2 regions of the Kluyvera sp. CRP genome follow, and region 1 is predicted to be linked to the other one. Evidence: predicted binding sites of a transcription regulator. Region 1 holds the regulator's gene; the other holds the start of a gene.
What was found. The regulator ArgR, encoded in region 1, controls arginine synthesis, uptake and breakdown. The targets are predictions, from matches to a motif close to ANTGAATAAAAATACANT.
Positions count from the first base shown of each region.

Region 1 (8,081 bases):
GTATCTACGTGCGGAGTGTATTCCGCTTTGTGCTTACCGCGCAGGCGCAGAGCCAGTTCGGAAGCCAGACGGCCCAGAGTTTTACCGGTCGCGTCAACAACATACCAGTCGCGTTTTACGGTTTCTGGTTTAGCTGTAAAAGTTTTCATTAAAAGCTTACCCAAATAAATAAGTTACACGTTGGTGAACACCCAAACGTTTAGTCAGTTGAGGTTCACACGACATTGTCCAGCAAACCTACCCCTTCGAATAGCCTATGCCGGCGCAGAGAAAGTTTTGGGAAAAAACTCTCTTGTAACGTGGGGTCGCAAGATTATAGAGAAGTCGGGGTCAAAGGTCGACCCCTTTATGTGATTTGCTGCGGGTTTTTCGGGGTTTGGGGATGTGCGGCCTGACGCCCTCACCCCCAGCCCCTCTCCCACGGGGAGAGGGTAGCGTTAAGGCATATGCGCACGCTTCAGATACTCTTCGCTCTGCATCTCCTGCAAACGCGACAGGCAGCGCTGGAACTCAAATTTCAGTCGCTCCCCCTGATAGATGTTGTACAACTCGACTTCGGCGCTCACCACCAGCTTCACATGGCGTTCGTAGAATTCGTCCACCAGCGCGATAAAACGGCGCGCTTCGCTCTCAAGCAATGGCGTCATCACAGACACGTCAAACAACATCACGGTGTGGAACAGACGCGACAGCGCAATGTAGTCGTGCTGGCTGCGTGCGTCGACGCACAGGGTATTAAAGGAGACTGCCAGCGTCTGGTTTTCTACGCCAAGAGTCGGCAGCGGACGATGATTAATCTCCAGCGTGGTCTGGTTCATCTGCGGCGTCCCCGCCAGTGCCAGCCACAGTTTGTTCATCTGCTGGCGGGTCTCTGCGTTGAGCGGCGAAAGCCACAGGTGCGCCTGCGTCAGCGTGCGTAGACGATAGTCGATGCCCGCGTCGACATTCATGATATCGCAGTGCTCTTTAATCGCCTCGATCGCCGGCAGGAAGCGCGCGCGCTGCAGCCCATTGCGATACAGTTCATCCGGCGGAATGTTGGAGGTCGCGACCAGCGTAATACCGCGCGCGAACAGCGCCTTCATCAGGCCGCCAAGGAGCATGGCATCGGTAATATCGGAAACAAAAAATTCATCAAAACACAGCACGTCGGTCTCGGCTTTAAAGCGTTCGGCCACAATTTCCAGCGGGTCAGTGTGCCCCTGGAGCGCGGCCAGTTCTTCATGCACGCGTAACATAAAGCGGTGGAAGTGCAGGCGCTGCTTCCGCTCGCCCGGTAGGCTTTGATAGAACATATCCATCAGCCAGGTTTTCCCTCGCCCCACGCCGCCCCACATATACAGGCCGCGTACGGCGCTCGGCGCGTCAGGCTCTTTCTTGCCGAGCAGTTTGCCAAAACGCGCGCGCAGGCCACCGACAGGGGCGGAGACGGGCGTTTTATGCTGGAGTTCCTGGTAAATGGTATCGAGACGGTTTACCGCCTCGCGCTGAACATCGTCAGGTTGATGGCTGCCCTCCTCGAGGGCCTGAAGGTAGCGCGATGTGGGGGACTGGCTTTGCATGATCTAATTGTTATTCCTTTGAAAACCGGTATGTCTTACTTCACGATTGACTAAAAAAAGTCCGTTCTACACTACGCGATGATGCGTCAGGATTCCACTTCTACAGGATTAGCGGTTATAGTGGCACTATCGGGCGCTGGTATGGAGTTGCCGAAGCCGCCAATACCCTACGGAACAACAAAACAATGGGAGATGTTCATGACCTGGGAATACGCGCTAATTGGGTTAGTTGTCGGTATCATCATCGGTGCCGTAGCCATGCGTTTTGGTAATCGTAAATTACGCCAGCAGCAGGCGTTGCAGTACGAGCTGGAGAAAAACAAAGCCGAGCTGGAAGAGTACCGCGAAGAGCTGGTTAGCCATTTCGCCCGCAGCGCCGAGCTGCTCGATAACATGGCCGATGACTATCGCCAGATCTACCAGCATATGGCGAAAAGCTCCAGCAATCTGCTGCCGGGCATGTCTGCGGAAGCCAACCCGTTCCGCAACCGTCTGGCCGAGTCCGAAGCCGGAAACGATCAGGCGCCGGTACAGATGCCGCGCGACTACTCCGACGGCGCATCCGGTCTGCTGCGTAGCGGTGCAAAACGCGATTAATCTGCATTCCACAAATATTTTACGGGCGCATGGCATGCGCCCGTCCTCTTCTGCCTACGCCGTCTATATTTACTTCAATAACATCAGTCTTTTCGGGAAGTCGTGTTCTTGCATCCAGGGTCATGAGGGCCAGCATCAATGAATAAATCAACTTTACTGTTAAGTGCGTTGGCGTTAAGCGTTGGGTTATCCCTCGCCGCTCCAGCGCCGGTGTTCGCGTCGCTGCCGACACAGGTTCCAGGCCAGGGCGCGCTGCCTAGCCTCGCGCCGATGCTGGAGAAAGTGCTGCCTGCGGTGGTGAGCGTTCAGGTAGAAGGAACGGCTCCCGTGAATCAACAGGTGCCAGACGAGCTCAAAAAGTTCTTTGGCGACGATGGCGGCAACACGGCCAATGAGCCCACCCAGCAGTTTGAAGGTCTGGGCTCCGGCGTCATTATTGATGCCATTAAAGGCTACGTGCTAACCAACAATCACGTCATCAGCGACGCGCAGAAAATCAGCGTTCAGTTGAACGATGGCCGTGAGTTTGAAGCGAAGCTTATCGGTAGCGACGACCAGAGCGACATTGCGCTGCTGCAAATCCAGAAAGCCAGCCATTTGACGCAAATCGCCATCGCCGATTCCGACAAACTGCGCGTGGGCGACTTCGCCGTGGCCGTCGGGAACCCGTTCGGCCTGGGGCAGACCGTCACATCCGGTATCGTCTCGGCGCTGGGCCGTAGCGGCCTCAATCTGGAAGGGCTGGAGAACTTCATTCAGACCGATGCGGCTATCAACCGCGGCAACTCCGGCGGCGCGCTGCTGAACCTGAACGGCGAGCTGATCGGTATCAACACCGCCATTCTGGCGCCCGGTGGCGGCAGCGTCGGTATCGGCTTTGCTATCCCGAGCAACATGGCACAGACCCTGGCTCAACAGCTGATTCAGTTCGGTGAAATCAAACGCGGCCTGCTCGGCATCCGCGGTATGGAGATGACCGCCGACATCGCCAAAGCGTTTAATCTCGATGTGCAGCGCGGGGCATTCGTTAGCGAAGTGCTGCCTGGCTCCGGTTCAGCAAAAGCGGGAATTAAATCCGGCGACGTGATTACCAGCCTGAACGGCAAGCCGCTGAATAGTTTCGCCGAGTTGCGTTCCCGCATCGCCACCACGGAACCGGGTTCGAAGGTCAAATTGGGCCTGCTCCGGGACGGTAAACCGCTGGAAGTAGAGGTGACGCTGGATAAGAGCGCCTCATCAACCGCCAGCGCACAGCTGATTATCCCGGCGCTGGAAGGGGCATCGCTCAGCGATGGCCAGGCGAAAAGCGGCACTAAAGGGGTTGTCATTTCTGGCGTGGAAAAAGGTAGCCCTGCCGCGCAAATCGGCCTGCATAAAGATGACGTCATCATCGGTATCAACCGCCAGCCGACACAGTCGATTGCCGAACTGCGCAAGGTGCTGGAAGCGAAACCGGCGGTTATCGCGCTGAATGTCATACGCGGTAATGAAAGTATTTACCTGCTTCTGCGCTAATCCACGAAAAACCGGGCATAGCCTGGAATGTATGTCCGGTTTTTCTCGTGGTATGCTTCGTCCAGTTTCCTCATCAACGATGCCTGTATCATGCTTGTAAAGCTCTTACGTTCGGTTGCACTTGGTTTACTGGTTGGCGGCATACTCATTGTCACCGTCCCTTCGTTGCGTCAGTGGAATCCATTATCCACCGAGCGCTTTAGCAGTACAGATGAAGCCCCCTCCAGCTATAACACGGCGGTGCGCCGCGCTGCCCCTGCGGTGGTGAACGTCTATAACCGCAGTCTGAACAGCAACACCAATAATCAGCTGGAAATCAAAACGCTCGGATCCGGGGTGATCATGGACGAGCGCGGCTACATTATTACCAACAAACATGTGATCAACGATGCCGATCAGATCATCGTCGCCCTCCAGGATGGTCGCGTGTTTGAAGCCCTGCTGGTCGGCTCCGATAGCCTGACCGATCTGGCGGTGCTGAAGATCAACGCCACCGGCGGCCTGCCGGTTATCCCCATTAACCCGAAGCGCACACCGCACATCGGTGACGTAGTGCTGGCCATCGGCAACCCGTACAACCTCGGGCAGACCATTACTCAGGGGATTATCAGCGCGACCGGTCGTATCGGCCTCAACCCAAGTGGTCGACAGAACTTTCTGCAGACCGATGCCTCTATCAACCACGGTAACTCCGGCGGCGCGCTGGTCAACTCGCTGGGTGAGCTGATGGGCATTAACACCCTCTCTTTCGATAAGAGTAACGACGGTGAAACCCCGGAGGGGCTGAGTTTCGCCATTCCGTTCCAGCTGGCAACCAAAATTATGGATAAGCTGATTCGTGACGGACGCGTGATTCGCGGCTTTATCGGCATCAGCGGACGAGAAATTGCCCCGCTGCATTCACAAGGCGGCGGTATCGATCAAATTCAGGGGATTGTCGTCAATGAGATAGCCCCGGACGGCCCGGCGGCACAGGCGGGCATTCAGAACAACGACGTGATTATTTCGGTCAACGGCAAACCGGCGATTTCCGCGCTGGAAACCATGGACCAGGTCGCCGAGATTCGTCCGGGATCGGTCATTCCGGTGGTCGTGATGCGTGATGATAAGAAACTGACCATGCAGGTCACCATTCAGGAATATCCTGCGTCGGGCTAAGCAGCAGAAAAAGCAAAGGGGCCATTGGCCCCTTTGTCACGTCTAAGGCGTCACGCCTTATTTATTGATGAAATCTTCACCCAGCTGAATATCTTTTCTCAGCGTCTCAAGCATACCTTCCAGCGCCTGCTGTTCGTAAGCGCTCAGTTTGCCAATCGACTGGCGTTCTTCAATCCCGTTTTTACCTAACAGCAGCGGCTGCGAGAAGAAGCGCGCGTACTGGCCGTCTCCTTCGACATAGGCGCATTCAACCACGCCCTTCTCGCCCTGCAGGGCGCGAACCAGAGACAGGCCGAAACGCGCCGCCGCCTGGCCCATGGAGAGCGTAGCCGAGCCGCCACCCGCCTTCGCTTCCACCACTTCGGTGCCCGCGTTCTGGATGCGTTTGGTCAGGTCGTTCACTTCCTGATCGGAGAAGCTCACGCCGGAGATTTGCGATAATAAAGGCAGAATGGTCACGCCAGAGTGGCCGCCTATCACCGGCACTTCAACTTCGCTGGCGCTTTTACCTTTTAGCTCCGCCACGAAAGTGTTGGAGCGGATGATATCCAGCGTGGTCACGCCGAACAGTTTGTTCTTGTCATATACGCCCGCCTTTTTCAGCACTTCAGCGGCAATGGCCACTGTGGTATTCACCGGGTTGGTGATAATACCAATACAGGCTTTCGGGGCAGTTTTGGCGATTTGTTGCACCAGGTTTTTAACAATACCGGCGTTAACGTTAAACAGATCGGAGCGATCCATACCGGGCTTACGCGCCACACCGGCAGAAATCAGGACCACATCAGCCCCTTCCAGCGCAGGCGTAGCATCTTCACCGGAGAAGCCTTTGATTTTAACATCCGTCGGAATATGGCTGAGATCGACCGCCACACCTGGCGTGACGGGGGCAATATCATAGAGAGAGAGTTCTGAACCTGAAGGCAGTTGGGTCTTTAGTAGTAGGGCAAGCGCCTGGCCAATACCGCCGGCGGCACCAAGGACTGCGACTTTCATCCTAAACTCCTTATTATGGTTAATGACTTTCAGGTAACAACCTGTCGTGGACCGCATAAACCAACGCAGGAGATACCAGTTGTTACTCCGTTGCGGCGACCTTAATTCACAAGGTAAATAATTACAATATAATTGCTTACAGAATGCGGGCCATTCAACAGCATCCGCATTACTCCCAGAAAAAGGCCTTTCTACGAAACCAAATTTTCATCAACTATCGATTACAATATACTCAGCATGTTGCGTAAAACAACAGCAATTTAATAACATTTCATTTACTTTTAACTTATTTGGATCCCGTGATATAGGCATGTTTCTTAGGTCTAATTTTTGATAAAATCCGCCCTTTCTCTATTTGGCTTAGCCTCTGGAGCAAATTATTTTGCATAAAAATTCACCTATATGCATAATAATGTTAATTTCACCACCATACTCGGGTGACTTATGCGAAGTTCAACTAAACAAGAAGAATTAGTTAAAGCCTTTAAAGCATTACTGAAGGAAGAAAAATTTAGCTCTCAGGGCGAAATTGTTCAGGCCTTGCAGGAAGAAGGTTTCGATAATATTAACCAGTCCAAAGTTTCTCGTATGCTGACCAAGTTTGGCGCCGTGCGTACCCGCAACGCTAAAATGGAAATGGTTTACTGCCTGCCGGCCGAGCTGGGCGTGCCGACAACCACCAGCCCGCTGAAGAATCTGGTGCTGGATATTGATTACAACGATGCGGTCGTGGTTATCCATACCAGCCCCGGCGCTGCACAGCTGATCGCTCGCCTGCTTGACTCTCTGGGCAAAGCGGAAGGCATTCTCGGCAGTATTGCCGGTGACGACACGATTTTCACCACGCCGGCACGCGGGTTCACCGTTAAAGATCTCTACGAGGCCATCCAGGTTCTGTTCGAGCAGGAGCTGTAATCCCTCTTCCTTTCTCCTCTGGTCCACCAGAGGAGCTGCTTTAACTGCAAATTCCCCTACGTTTCACTCCCGTCTCGTTAACATTAAGTGCGATTTTCTGCCCACAATCATAGAACCAGTGAATATATCCGTTCATAAGCGCACAAAAAATCAAATTCTAATATCTATTTAATTTCACTCATTATTTACACTTAACTTTACCGAAATGTCTCTTTTTTTATACGTATCTGTTCTAAAAATGACGATTTTTGACATCTAATTACACGCGAAACCATTAGCTAGGTATTAATATTTTATGTGATTAGTGTATACTTAATTTCGTGATGAGGGTCACAAAACAAAGACCTTCCAAAAAAATTCGACGAGGTGAGTATCATGAAAATCAAAACAACTGTTGCCGCTCTGAGCATCCTTTCCGTTATCTCTTTCGGTGCGTTTGCCGCTGACTCTATCAGCAGCGATCAAGCCCAAAGCCGTCAGTCAATCGGCACCGTTTCCATCGGTTCCGTCGGTTCATCTCCGATGGATATGCACGAAATGCTGAACAAAAAAGCGGAAGAACAAGGTGCATCATCCTATCGCATCATTGAAGCGCGTACCGGCGCTCATTGGCACGCAACGGCTGAACTGTACAAATAAGTTCGCGTCAGGCAGCACGTCGGCAGTGTAGAAAAGTTTAATACCCAGCGGTCCCAGGAATCAGAAACAACATCCTCTCACCGCTGAAGAATGAAGAATATGGTGAGGAGTAAAACATTATGAAAAGCGCAATGATCATCGCATCCCTTGGTCTGGCATCCGTTCTGTCCTTCGGCGCAAGCGCCGCAGTGCAACAGGTTAACGCGGAGCAGGCACAGAATCTGCAATCCGTCGGCACCGTTTCTGTTTCTCAGATCGGTAGCGACCCGATGGATATGCGCAGCGCATTAGCCGCTAAAGCCGAAAAACAAGGCGCCAGCAGCTACCGCATTATTGAAGCCCGTACCGGCGACCATTGGCACGCTACGGCTGAGCTGTACAAATAAACCCTCGTCGTCTTGTCCGACGACTTGCCCTCGCCCTTATGCGAGGGCTTTTTTATGCTCGTTGCACGTTGAACCGCAGCATCCCTTCCAGCTCTTCTTCCGCTTCATCAAACAGCAGAATCAGCGCGCCGTAGCGACGGCGCTGCTTGTCGTCGAGATGGATAAACTCGATCTCCAGCGGTAACGGCATTTGTGGGCCGGTGACCGCATCCCAAAGTGCGTCCAAATCGCGAATCGACTCACGATCGAGGGCAAAGAGTTGAGCGAACTCCCGATAAAAATCGCCCTGATCCTCTATCTCGTCAAAATCAAA
Region 1 covers NZ_CP082841.1:1,657,516-1,665,596, reverse strand. Annotated here, with positions in the region: gene rplM (50S ribosomal protein L13) at 1-149, opposite strand, end outside; gene zapE (cell division protein ZapE) at 438-1,562, opposite strand; gene zapG (Z-ring associated protein ZapG) at 1,761-2,159, shown strand; gene degQ (serine endoprotease DegQ) at 2,298-3,674, shown strand; gene degS (outer membrane-stress sensor serine endopeptidase DegS) at 3,765-4,832, shown strand; gene mdh (malate dehydrogenase) at 4,890-5,828, opposite strand; gene argR (transcriptional regulator ArgR) at 6,273-6,743, shown strand; gene yhcN (peroxide/acid stress response protein YhcN) at 7,119-7,382, shown strand; gene yhcN-B (DUF1471 family stress response protein YhcN-B) at 7,502-7,768, shown strand; gene K7B04_RS07775 (barstar family protein) at 7,821-8,081, opposite strand, start outside.

Region 2 (8,081 bases), 1.2 Mb from region 1:
CACGTTTGATGGCTTCTACCTGCAATTTGTTGTCGTGTGTCATCGTCATTCCCTCTTACAGAGCCAGTTCGCTATTCAGTACCAGTGCCAGTAACGCCTGGCGGGCGAAGATGCCGTTGCCGGCCTGCTGGAAGTACCAGGCGTGCGGCGTCTTATCGACATCGGTAGTGATCTCGTCAATGCGCGGCAGCGGGTGCAGCACTTTCATATTGTCGCGTGCGCCGACCAGGTCTGCGGCGCGCAGGACAAACTGCGCTTTCACGTTGGCGTATTCGGACGGGTCGAGACGTTCTTTCTGCACGCGGGTCATGTAGAGAATGTCGACCTCGGCCATCACCTCTTCAATGGCGCTATGCAGGCTCCAGGCGATACCTTTCTCGTCGAGCATATCGAGGATGTACTGCGGCATCGCCAGCGCGTCCGGGGCGATGAAGTAGAAGCGGTTAGCGTTAAATTTCGCCAGCGCCTGGGTCAGTGAATGTACGGTGCGGCCATACTTCAGGTCACCAACCATCGCGATGTTGAGATTTTCGAGACGGCCCTGGGTTTCCTGAATGGTGAACAGATCCAGCAGCGTTTGCGTCGGGTGCTGGTTTGCGCCGTCACCGGCGTTGAGTACCGGAATACCGCCGGAGAATTCGGTCGCCAGACGCGCCGCGCCTTCCTGCGGGTGACGCATCACGATGGCGTCGACGTAGGTGCTGATGACGGAGATGGTGTCAGCCAGGGTTTCGCCTTTTTTGCCGAGCGAGGTGTTGGCGCTGTCGGAAAAACCCACCACGCTGGCGCCCAGGCGATGCATGGAGGTTTCAAACGAGAGGCGGGTACGCGTCGAGGCTTCGAAGAAACAGCTGGCAATGACCTTGTGCTTCAGCAGCTCAGGCTGCGGATTGGCTTTCAGTTTAGCGGCGGTCGCCAAAACCAGCTCAAGGTCTTCGCGGCTGAGATCGTTTATGGAAATGATGTGTTTTTGATACAGCGGATTAGCCATGTTTATCTCCTGACGACGGCGCAAAAAAAAAAGCCCCTTAAATAAGGGGCTTTACGAATACGGATGCAACGGAAAGGAAAAACGGCAGGCCAGCGTCTTTTTTCAGACGCGGTAAGACGCGATGTCGTACACACTGAACCATAATTCCTCCCGGCAAAACGGCTGGCATTATACGCAGCTTTGGTAAGGGATCAAGCGCTGAATTCACATTTTAATCAACGAAAACGATTCTCATAGAATGAGTATTCGCTTTTTATGCATTTAAATTCTTAACGCCACTCGCCTGGCACAAACTGTGCGCTAAACCGGCAGGACCGCAATAACAGGGTAAAAAGTGCTGGTATGGTATCGCGAATTTACGTATAACAACTAAAAATTGAAACATCGTTTTATTTGTGGAGTCATCATGATTATTGGCAATATTCACAACGTGCAGTCCTGGCTGCCGGAAGAACTGCGTCAGGCGATTGCCTACATTAAGGCTAACGTTACCGCGGAAACCCCGGAAGGGAAATACGACATTGACGGCAACCGTCTGTTTTATATGGTTTCAGAAAACATGACCGAGCCATTTGCCGAGCGTCGCGCCGAGTATCACGCGCGTTACCTGGATATCCAGGTGGTGCTGAGTGGTCAGGAAGGGATGGCGTTCAGCACCCAGCCTGCGGGCAAACCGGACACTGACTGGCTGGCCGACAAAGACATCGCTTTCCTGCCGGAAGGCGTGCAGGAAAAAATGGTGGTGATGAGCGAAGGTGACTTCGTGGTGTTTTACCCGGGTGAAGTACATAAACCGCTGTGCGCTGTCGGCACGCCGGCGAAAGTGCGTAAGCTGGTGGTGAAACTGCTGGTTGCCTGAGAAGTCACGCCCTGACCGTCAGGCCAGGGCGTAGCCCGCTTATTGGCTCAGCGTCGCCACCATCACGGCTTTGATAGTGTGCATGCGATTTTCAGCTTGATCAAACACGATGCTGGCTGGTGATTCAAAGACCTCGTCGGTCACCTCCATCCCACCGTGCATACCGTACTCAGCGGCCATTTTCTTACCCAGCGTCGTCTGGTCATCATGGAATGCAGGCAGGCAGTGCAGGAATTTGACCTGCGGGTTGCCGGTGAGCTTCATCATGGCGCTGTTGACCTGATAGTCGCGCAGCAGGGCAATACGTTCCGCCCACTTCTCTTTGGCTTCGCCCATCGAGACCCACACGTCGGTATAGATAAAATCGGCCCCTTTTACGCCTGCGGCGATATCTTCCGTCAGCGTCACGTTGCCGCCATTTTTCTGCGCCAGCGCTTTACACTCGGCCACCAGGCTCTCTTCCGGCCAGCACGCTTTTGGCGCCACAAGGCGCAGATCCAGGCCGGTTAACGCTGCGGCTTCCAGCATGGAGTTACCCATGTTGTTGCGCGCGTCTCCGGCATAGACCAACGTCATTTCGTTGAATGCTTTGCCCGGCAGGTGCTCCTGCATGGTCAGCAGGTCAGCCAGCAGCTGGGTCGGGTGGAATTCGTCGGTCAAGCCGTTCCACACCGGCACGCCGGAGTACTCGGCCAGCGTTTCGACCACTTCCTGGCCGTAGCCGCGATACTGAATGCCGTCATACATGCGGCCCAGCACGCGCGCGGTGTCTTTAATCGACTCTTTATGGCCAATCTGGCTGCCGCTGGAACCAAGATAAGTGACGCGAGCGCCCTGATCGTAAGCGGCAACTTCGAAAGAGCATCGGGTGCGGGTCGAGTCTTTTTCGAAGATGAGCGCGATGTTTTTACCGGTCAGGTTCGGCGACTCCGTGCCGCTTTTTTTATCCGCTTTTAGTTTTGCCGCGAGTTGCAGCAGCGTGGTGATTTCTGCAGGGGTAAAATCGAGTAATTTTAAGAAGTTCTTTTTATACAGAGTAGACATTTTTCCCTCACCTGGCTTAAGCCACTTATTGAATTAAAATTCACTTTATATGTATGAATATTCATTTGCAACCCCAATAACAAATCTTTATCGGAAAGGTGGAGGCAATGGCAACGGTATGTGACAATAAGAGTATCAGCCACATTATGAGGAAAGAGCCATGGCAAACCCGGAACACCTGGAAGAGCAGCGTGAAGAAACACGTCTGATTATTGAAGAACTGCTGGAAGACGGCAGCGATCCTGACGCGCTGTACACCATTGAGCACCACCTTTCCGCCGACGATTTCGAAAGCCTGGAAAAAGCGGCAGTCGAAGCGTTCAAGCTGGGCTATGAAGTGACTGAGCCGGAAGAGCTGGAAGTGGAAGAAGGCGACACCGTGATCTGCTGCGACATCCTCAGTGAATGCGCGCTGAATGCCGAGCTGATTGACGCACAGGTTGAGCAACTGATGAACCTGGCCGAGAAATTTGAAGTGGAATACGACGGTTGGGGCACCTACTACGAAGACCCGAACGGCGAAGAAGGCGATGACGACGAAGATTACGTCGACGAAGAAGACGACGGCGTACGTCACTAAGTCATCTTATCACCTACGGCAGCGCCCGCTGCCGTAGGTAAGGATTTCGGTATGGATTACCCGCAAATACTCTCCCCGGTTCTCAACTTTCTGCACTGTAAAACGCCTCAGGCATGGCTCGATAAAGCCCGCGATCCGGAAAATCTACCTCTGTTGCTGACTGACCATTTAGTTTGCGAGCTGAAAGCGGCGCAAACGGCAATGCTGCTGGTGCGTAAATATGTCGCCGACAAAGCGGGTTCGCAGGCGCTGCTCGACTGGCTTAAGCCGTATGAAGCCTTTGCCTTTCGTGAGGGAGAAGAGCCGGATTTCGCCGCGCTGAATAAGCAGATAAACAAAAGCGCGATGCCGCAGACTGACGACCCTTGGGGACGTCAGTTGATAGACAGCATGGTGCTGCTGATTAAAGAGGAGCTGCACCACTTCTGGCAGGTGCGTGAGGCGATGCAGCGTCGCAATATTCCCTATGTCAAAATTACCGCCAGCCGCTATGCCAAAGGCATGCTCAAAGAGGTACGAACCCACGAGCCGCTGACGCTGATTGATAAGCTGATTTGCGGAGCGTATATCGAAGCCCGCTCCTGCGAGCGCTTTGCCGCGTTAGCGCCTTATCTGGAGGCGGATTTGCAGGCGTTTTATCTGTCGCTGCTGCGATCCGAGGCGCGGCACTATCAGGATTATCTGGCGCTGGCACAGCAGATTTCGGCGAACGACATTGGCGATCGGGTGCGTTTTTTTGGGGAAGTGGAGGCTGGGCTTATCACTTCTCCCGATAATGAGTTCCGCTTTCATAGCGGCGTGCCGGTATAAGTTATCCGCCTGGCCTTACACCTTTCTAGCCTGCAGCAGAAAAATTTGGTGGCTGGAAATCGTTCATCTTTACCGCAATAATCGAAACTCATCACGGGGAAGCATAATCCCCGGAATAACGATTGATTTGGGTAAGGAAATTCAATGAACTGGGCACACGTATTACTGGCAGGGTATATCGGCGCGGTTATCGCCATCATCGTGGGGGTATTTCGCAAAAAAGGCTGGATTGGCAAGATCGCGGGCGGGGTGATTTTCGTGGTTGCGATCGTCGGCTGGAATCTGTTTGACGTGCATTACCTGATTCCGCGCGAAAGCCCGGACTATGGAAAAACGGAAGCGCAGAAATTCGAAGATGCGATGCTGACCATGCCCGTTTATCAGGTCATTAAAGAGCAGGAACCTGCTCTGTGGGAGCATATCCGCAACCAGTCGGCACAGATGAAAGAGGCCGGAAAAAGCGAGCAGCAGATTATTGACGCCATTCAGCCGCAGATCCTGCAGATGCAGATGGCGCGTTTGCAGCAGGCACCTGATGCCGAGGTGATTGGCTATATGAAGATTAATCTCGAGCAGATTGCTGCGGTGCAGAAAGTGGGGGACGACGAGTGCTTCCGTTTTCTGTTCCCGGCGGTAAAAGGTGGGATTAATCCGGTGCGCATTATTCCTCGCGAGATCATGGATCGTCGTATGGCGAGCGACATGGGCATGCTGTATGCCTCTCATGGCCCGAAAAAACATACCGTGACGGCAGAAGAAAAACAGCTGGCGCTTCAGGACCTGCAAACCCTCAGCCCGACGCTGGTGCAGCGTTATGGCCAGGATATTCAAATCATGGCTGACCCAAATAAAGGCGTGGGAAAAGAGAAGCTGACCTGTGACATGGTGCAGGATTTATGGGCTCAGGTACTTAAACTGCCGACCGCGCGTGCGGCCGGCGTGATACGCCTGATGTTGTCTGCCGAGATGCAATAACGTTGTCGTTCCCCTCAGGATAACCTCAGAGGGGTTTTAACATCCGGACTTCACAGTCGACGTGACCGGTGCAACCGAGGGGTTCCGCAATATGCGCGAACCCCAAACGCTCGTAAAGACGAATGGCTTCCGTCAGAAACGCGGTCGTTTCCAGATAGCACTGTTTAAACCCCTGCTCACGGGCGTGATCCAGCGCCATCAGTGCCAGCCGCTTCGCCAGCCCCTGACCGCGCACGCTCGGCAGGAAATACATTTTTTGCAGTTCGCAGATATCCGGTTCGCTACAACCTAACGGCGCAACACCGCCGCCGCCCACCACCTGACCATTCTGCTCAACCACCCAATACGCCGCGCCAGGCTGGCTGTAGACCTGAAACAACTCGTCGAGATTTGGGTCGGCCACGGTGTAGCCTTTATCAGCAGTCAGGCCATATTCGGCGGAGACCTGGCGAATCACATGGGCGATAGCCGCGTTGTCGTCGGCGGTGATGCGGCGTAGCGTCGCCGAGACAGGTGTAATGACACTCATAGCGAACTCATGACAGAAATGTGGAACATATGCAGTTAATACCACTGCGGTGAGGGGGAGCGCAAGCGAGGATAATTCAATAAAAAGCCTCTGAGCATTTGCATCAGAGGCTTTTGTCGTCTGCGGTGTCGGATGGCGCTACGCTTATCCGACCTACGTTGACGGTGCTGTAGGCCGGATAAGCGCAGCGCCATCCGGCAAACGTACAGGCACGATGATTACAGCGCGGCGATGACCGCCTGCTGCTCAATCAGCTTCGCTTTCGCTTCTGCATAACCGTCCAGCTTCTCACGCTCTTTGGCAATGACCGCTTCCGGCGCGCGGGCGACGAAGCCTTCGTTGGAGAGTTTGCCTTCGATACGGGCAATCTCACCTTCGATTTTCGCCACTTCTTTCGCCAGACGCGCCAGCTCATCTTCTTTGTTGATGAGGCCCGCCATCGGGATCAGCAGTTCGGCGCCGTCGATGATTTTGGTCACGGAAACCGGACCTTTATCATCGGCAGGCAGCACGGTGATGCTTTCCAGACGCGCCAGGTTCAGCAGGAAGCTACGGTTGTCGTTCACGCGACGCATCGCGTCAGCGCTGCAACCACGCAGCAGCAGCTCCAGCGGTTTGCCCGGGGCGATGTTCATTTCCGCACGAATGTTACGTACGGCAACGATCGCTTGCTTCAGCCATTCGGTATCGGCCAGCGCAGCTTCATCAACCTGCGCCGCGTTATATTCCGGGAACGGCTGTAGCATGATGGTGTCAGCGGTAATACCGCAAATGACCTTCACGCGCTGCCAGATAGTTTCGGTGATGAACGGGATGATCGGGTGTGCCAGGCGCAGCAGACCTTCCAGCACGGTAACCAGCGTATTGCGGGTACCGCGTAGTTCAGACTCGGAACCCCCGGTCATTACCGGCTTGGTCAGTTCCAGATACCAGTCGCAGAACTGGTTCCAGGTGAATTCATACAGAATGCCCGCGGCGATGTCGAAGCGGAAGTTATCCAGCGCTTCGCGGTACGCTTTCACGGTCTGGTTGAATTCCGCGAGGATCCAGCGGTCCGCCAGCGACAGCGTCATTTCGCCGCCGTTGAAGCCGCAATCCTGATCTTCGGTGTTCATCAGCACAAAGCGGCTGGCGTTCCACAGCTTGTTACAGAAGTTACGGTAACCTTCAAGACGCTTCATATCCCAGTTGATATCGCGGCCGGTCGAAGCCAGCGCCGCCAGGGTAAAGCGCAGGGCGTCGGTGCCGTGCGGCTCGATACCGTTCGGGAACTGCTTCTCGGTACGCTTGGCAATCTTCTCAGCCAGCTGCGGCTGCATCATGTTGCCGGTACGTTTTTCCAGCAGCTCCGGCAGGGAGATGCCGTCGACCATATCCAGCGGGTCAATAACGTTACCCTTGGATTTGGACATCTTCTGGCCTTCGTCGTCGCGAATCAGACCGGTCATGTAGACGGTATGGAACGGCACCTGCGGCTTGCCGTTTTCATCTTTGATGAAGTGCATGGTCATCATGATCATGCGGGCAATCCAGAAAAAGATGATGTCGAAGCCGGAAACCATCACGCTGGTTGGGTGGAACTGACGCAGAGCGTCGGTGTTTTCCGGCCAGCCGAGGGTGGAGAAGGTCCACAGCGCGGAGGAGAACCAGGTATCGAGAACGTCTTCGTCCTGACGAAGCTGAACGTCGGCGCCGAGGTTATTTTCCTGACGCACTTCGTCTTCTGTACGGCCAACGTAGACGTTGCCGTCGTTGTCGTACCATGCCGGGATACGGTGACCCCACCACAGCTGACGGGAGATGCACCAGTCCTGAATATCGCGCATCCAGGAGAAGTACATGTTTTCGTACTGCTTCGGTACGAACTGAATGCTGCCGTTTTCAACGGCTTCAACCGCTGGTTTCGCCAGCACGTCGGCACGCACGTACCACTGGTCGGTCAGCATCGGTTCGATAACCACGCCGCCACGGTCGCCGTAAGGGACGGTCAGGTCGTGCGGTTTGATTTCTTCCAGCAGGCCCAGCGCGTCAACGGCAGCGACGATGGCCTTACGGGCAGCAAAGCGTTCCAGTTTCTGGAACTCAGCCGGGATCGCATTGGAGTAAACGTCAGACTCTTCGCCTTTGGTGTCGTACACTTCCGCGGTTTCGCGGATGTCGCCGTCAAAGGTCAGAATGTTGATCATCGGCAGGGCGTGACGTTTCCCGACTTCGTAGTCGTTAAAGTCGTGTGCCGGGGTGATTTTCACGCAGCCGGTGCCTTTTTCCATATCGGCGTGTTCGTCGCCTACGA
Region 2 covers NZ_CP082841.1:494,971-503,051, reverse strand. Annotated here, with positions in the region: gene pyrI (aspartate carbamoyltransferase regulatory subunit) at 1-43, opposite strand, end outside; gene pyrB (aspartate carbamoyltransferase) at 56-991, opposite strand; gene K7B04_RS02305 (pyrBI operon leader peptide) at 1,029-1,133, opposite strand; gene K7B04_RS02300 (YhcH/YjgK/YiaL family protein) at 1,398-1,850, shown strand; gene argF (ornithine carbamoyltransferase) at 1,890-2,894, opposite strand; gene rraB (ribonuclease E inhibitor RraB) at 3,055-3,474, shown strand; gene miaE (tRNA isopentenyl-2-thiomethyl-A-37 hydroxylase MiaE) at 3,526-4,284, shown strand; gene K7B04_RS02280 (topoisomerase II) at 4,429-5,259, shown strand; gene K7B04_RS02275 (GNAT family N-acetyltransferase) at 5,285-5,788, opposite strand; gene K7B04_RS02270 (valine--tRNA ligase) at 6,007-8,081, opposite strand, start outside.
Region 2: the regulator ArgR is predicted to act here: its motif matches at 2,922-2,939, upstream of argF (ornithine carbamoyltransferase).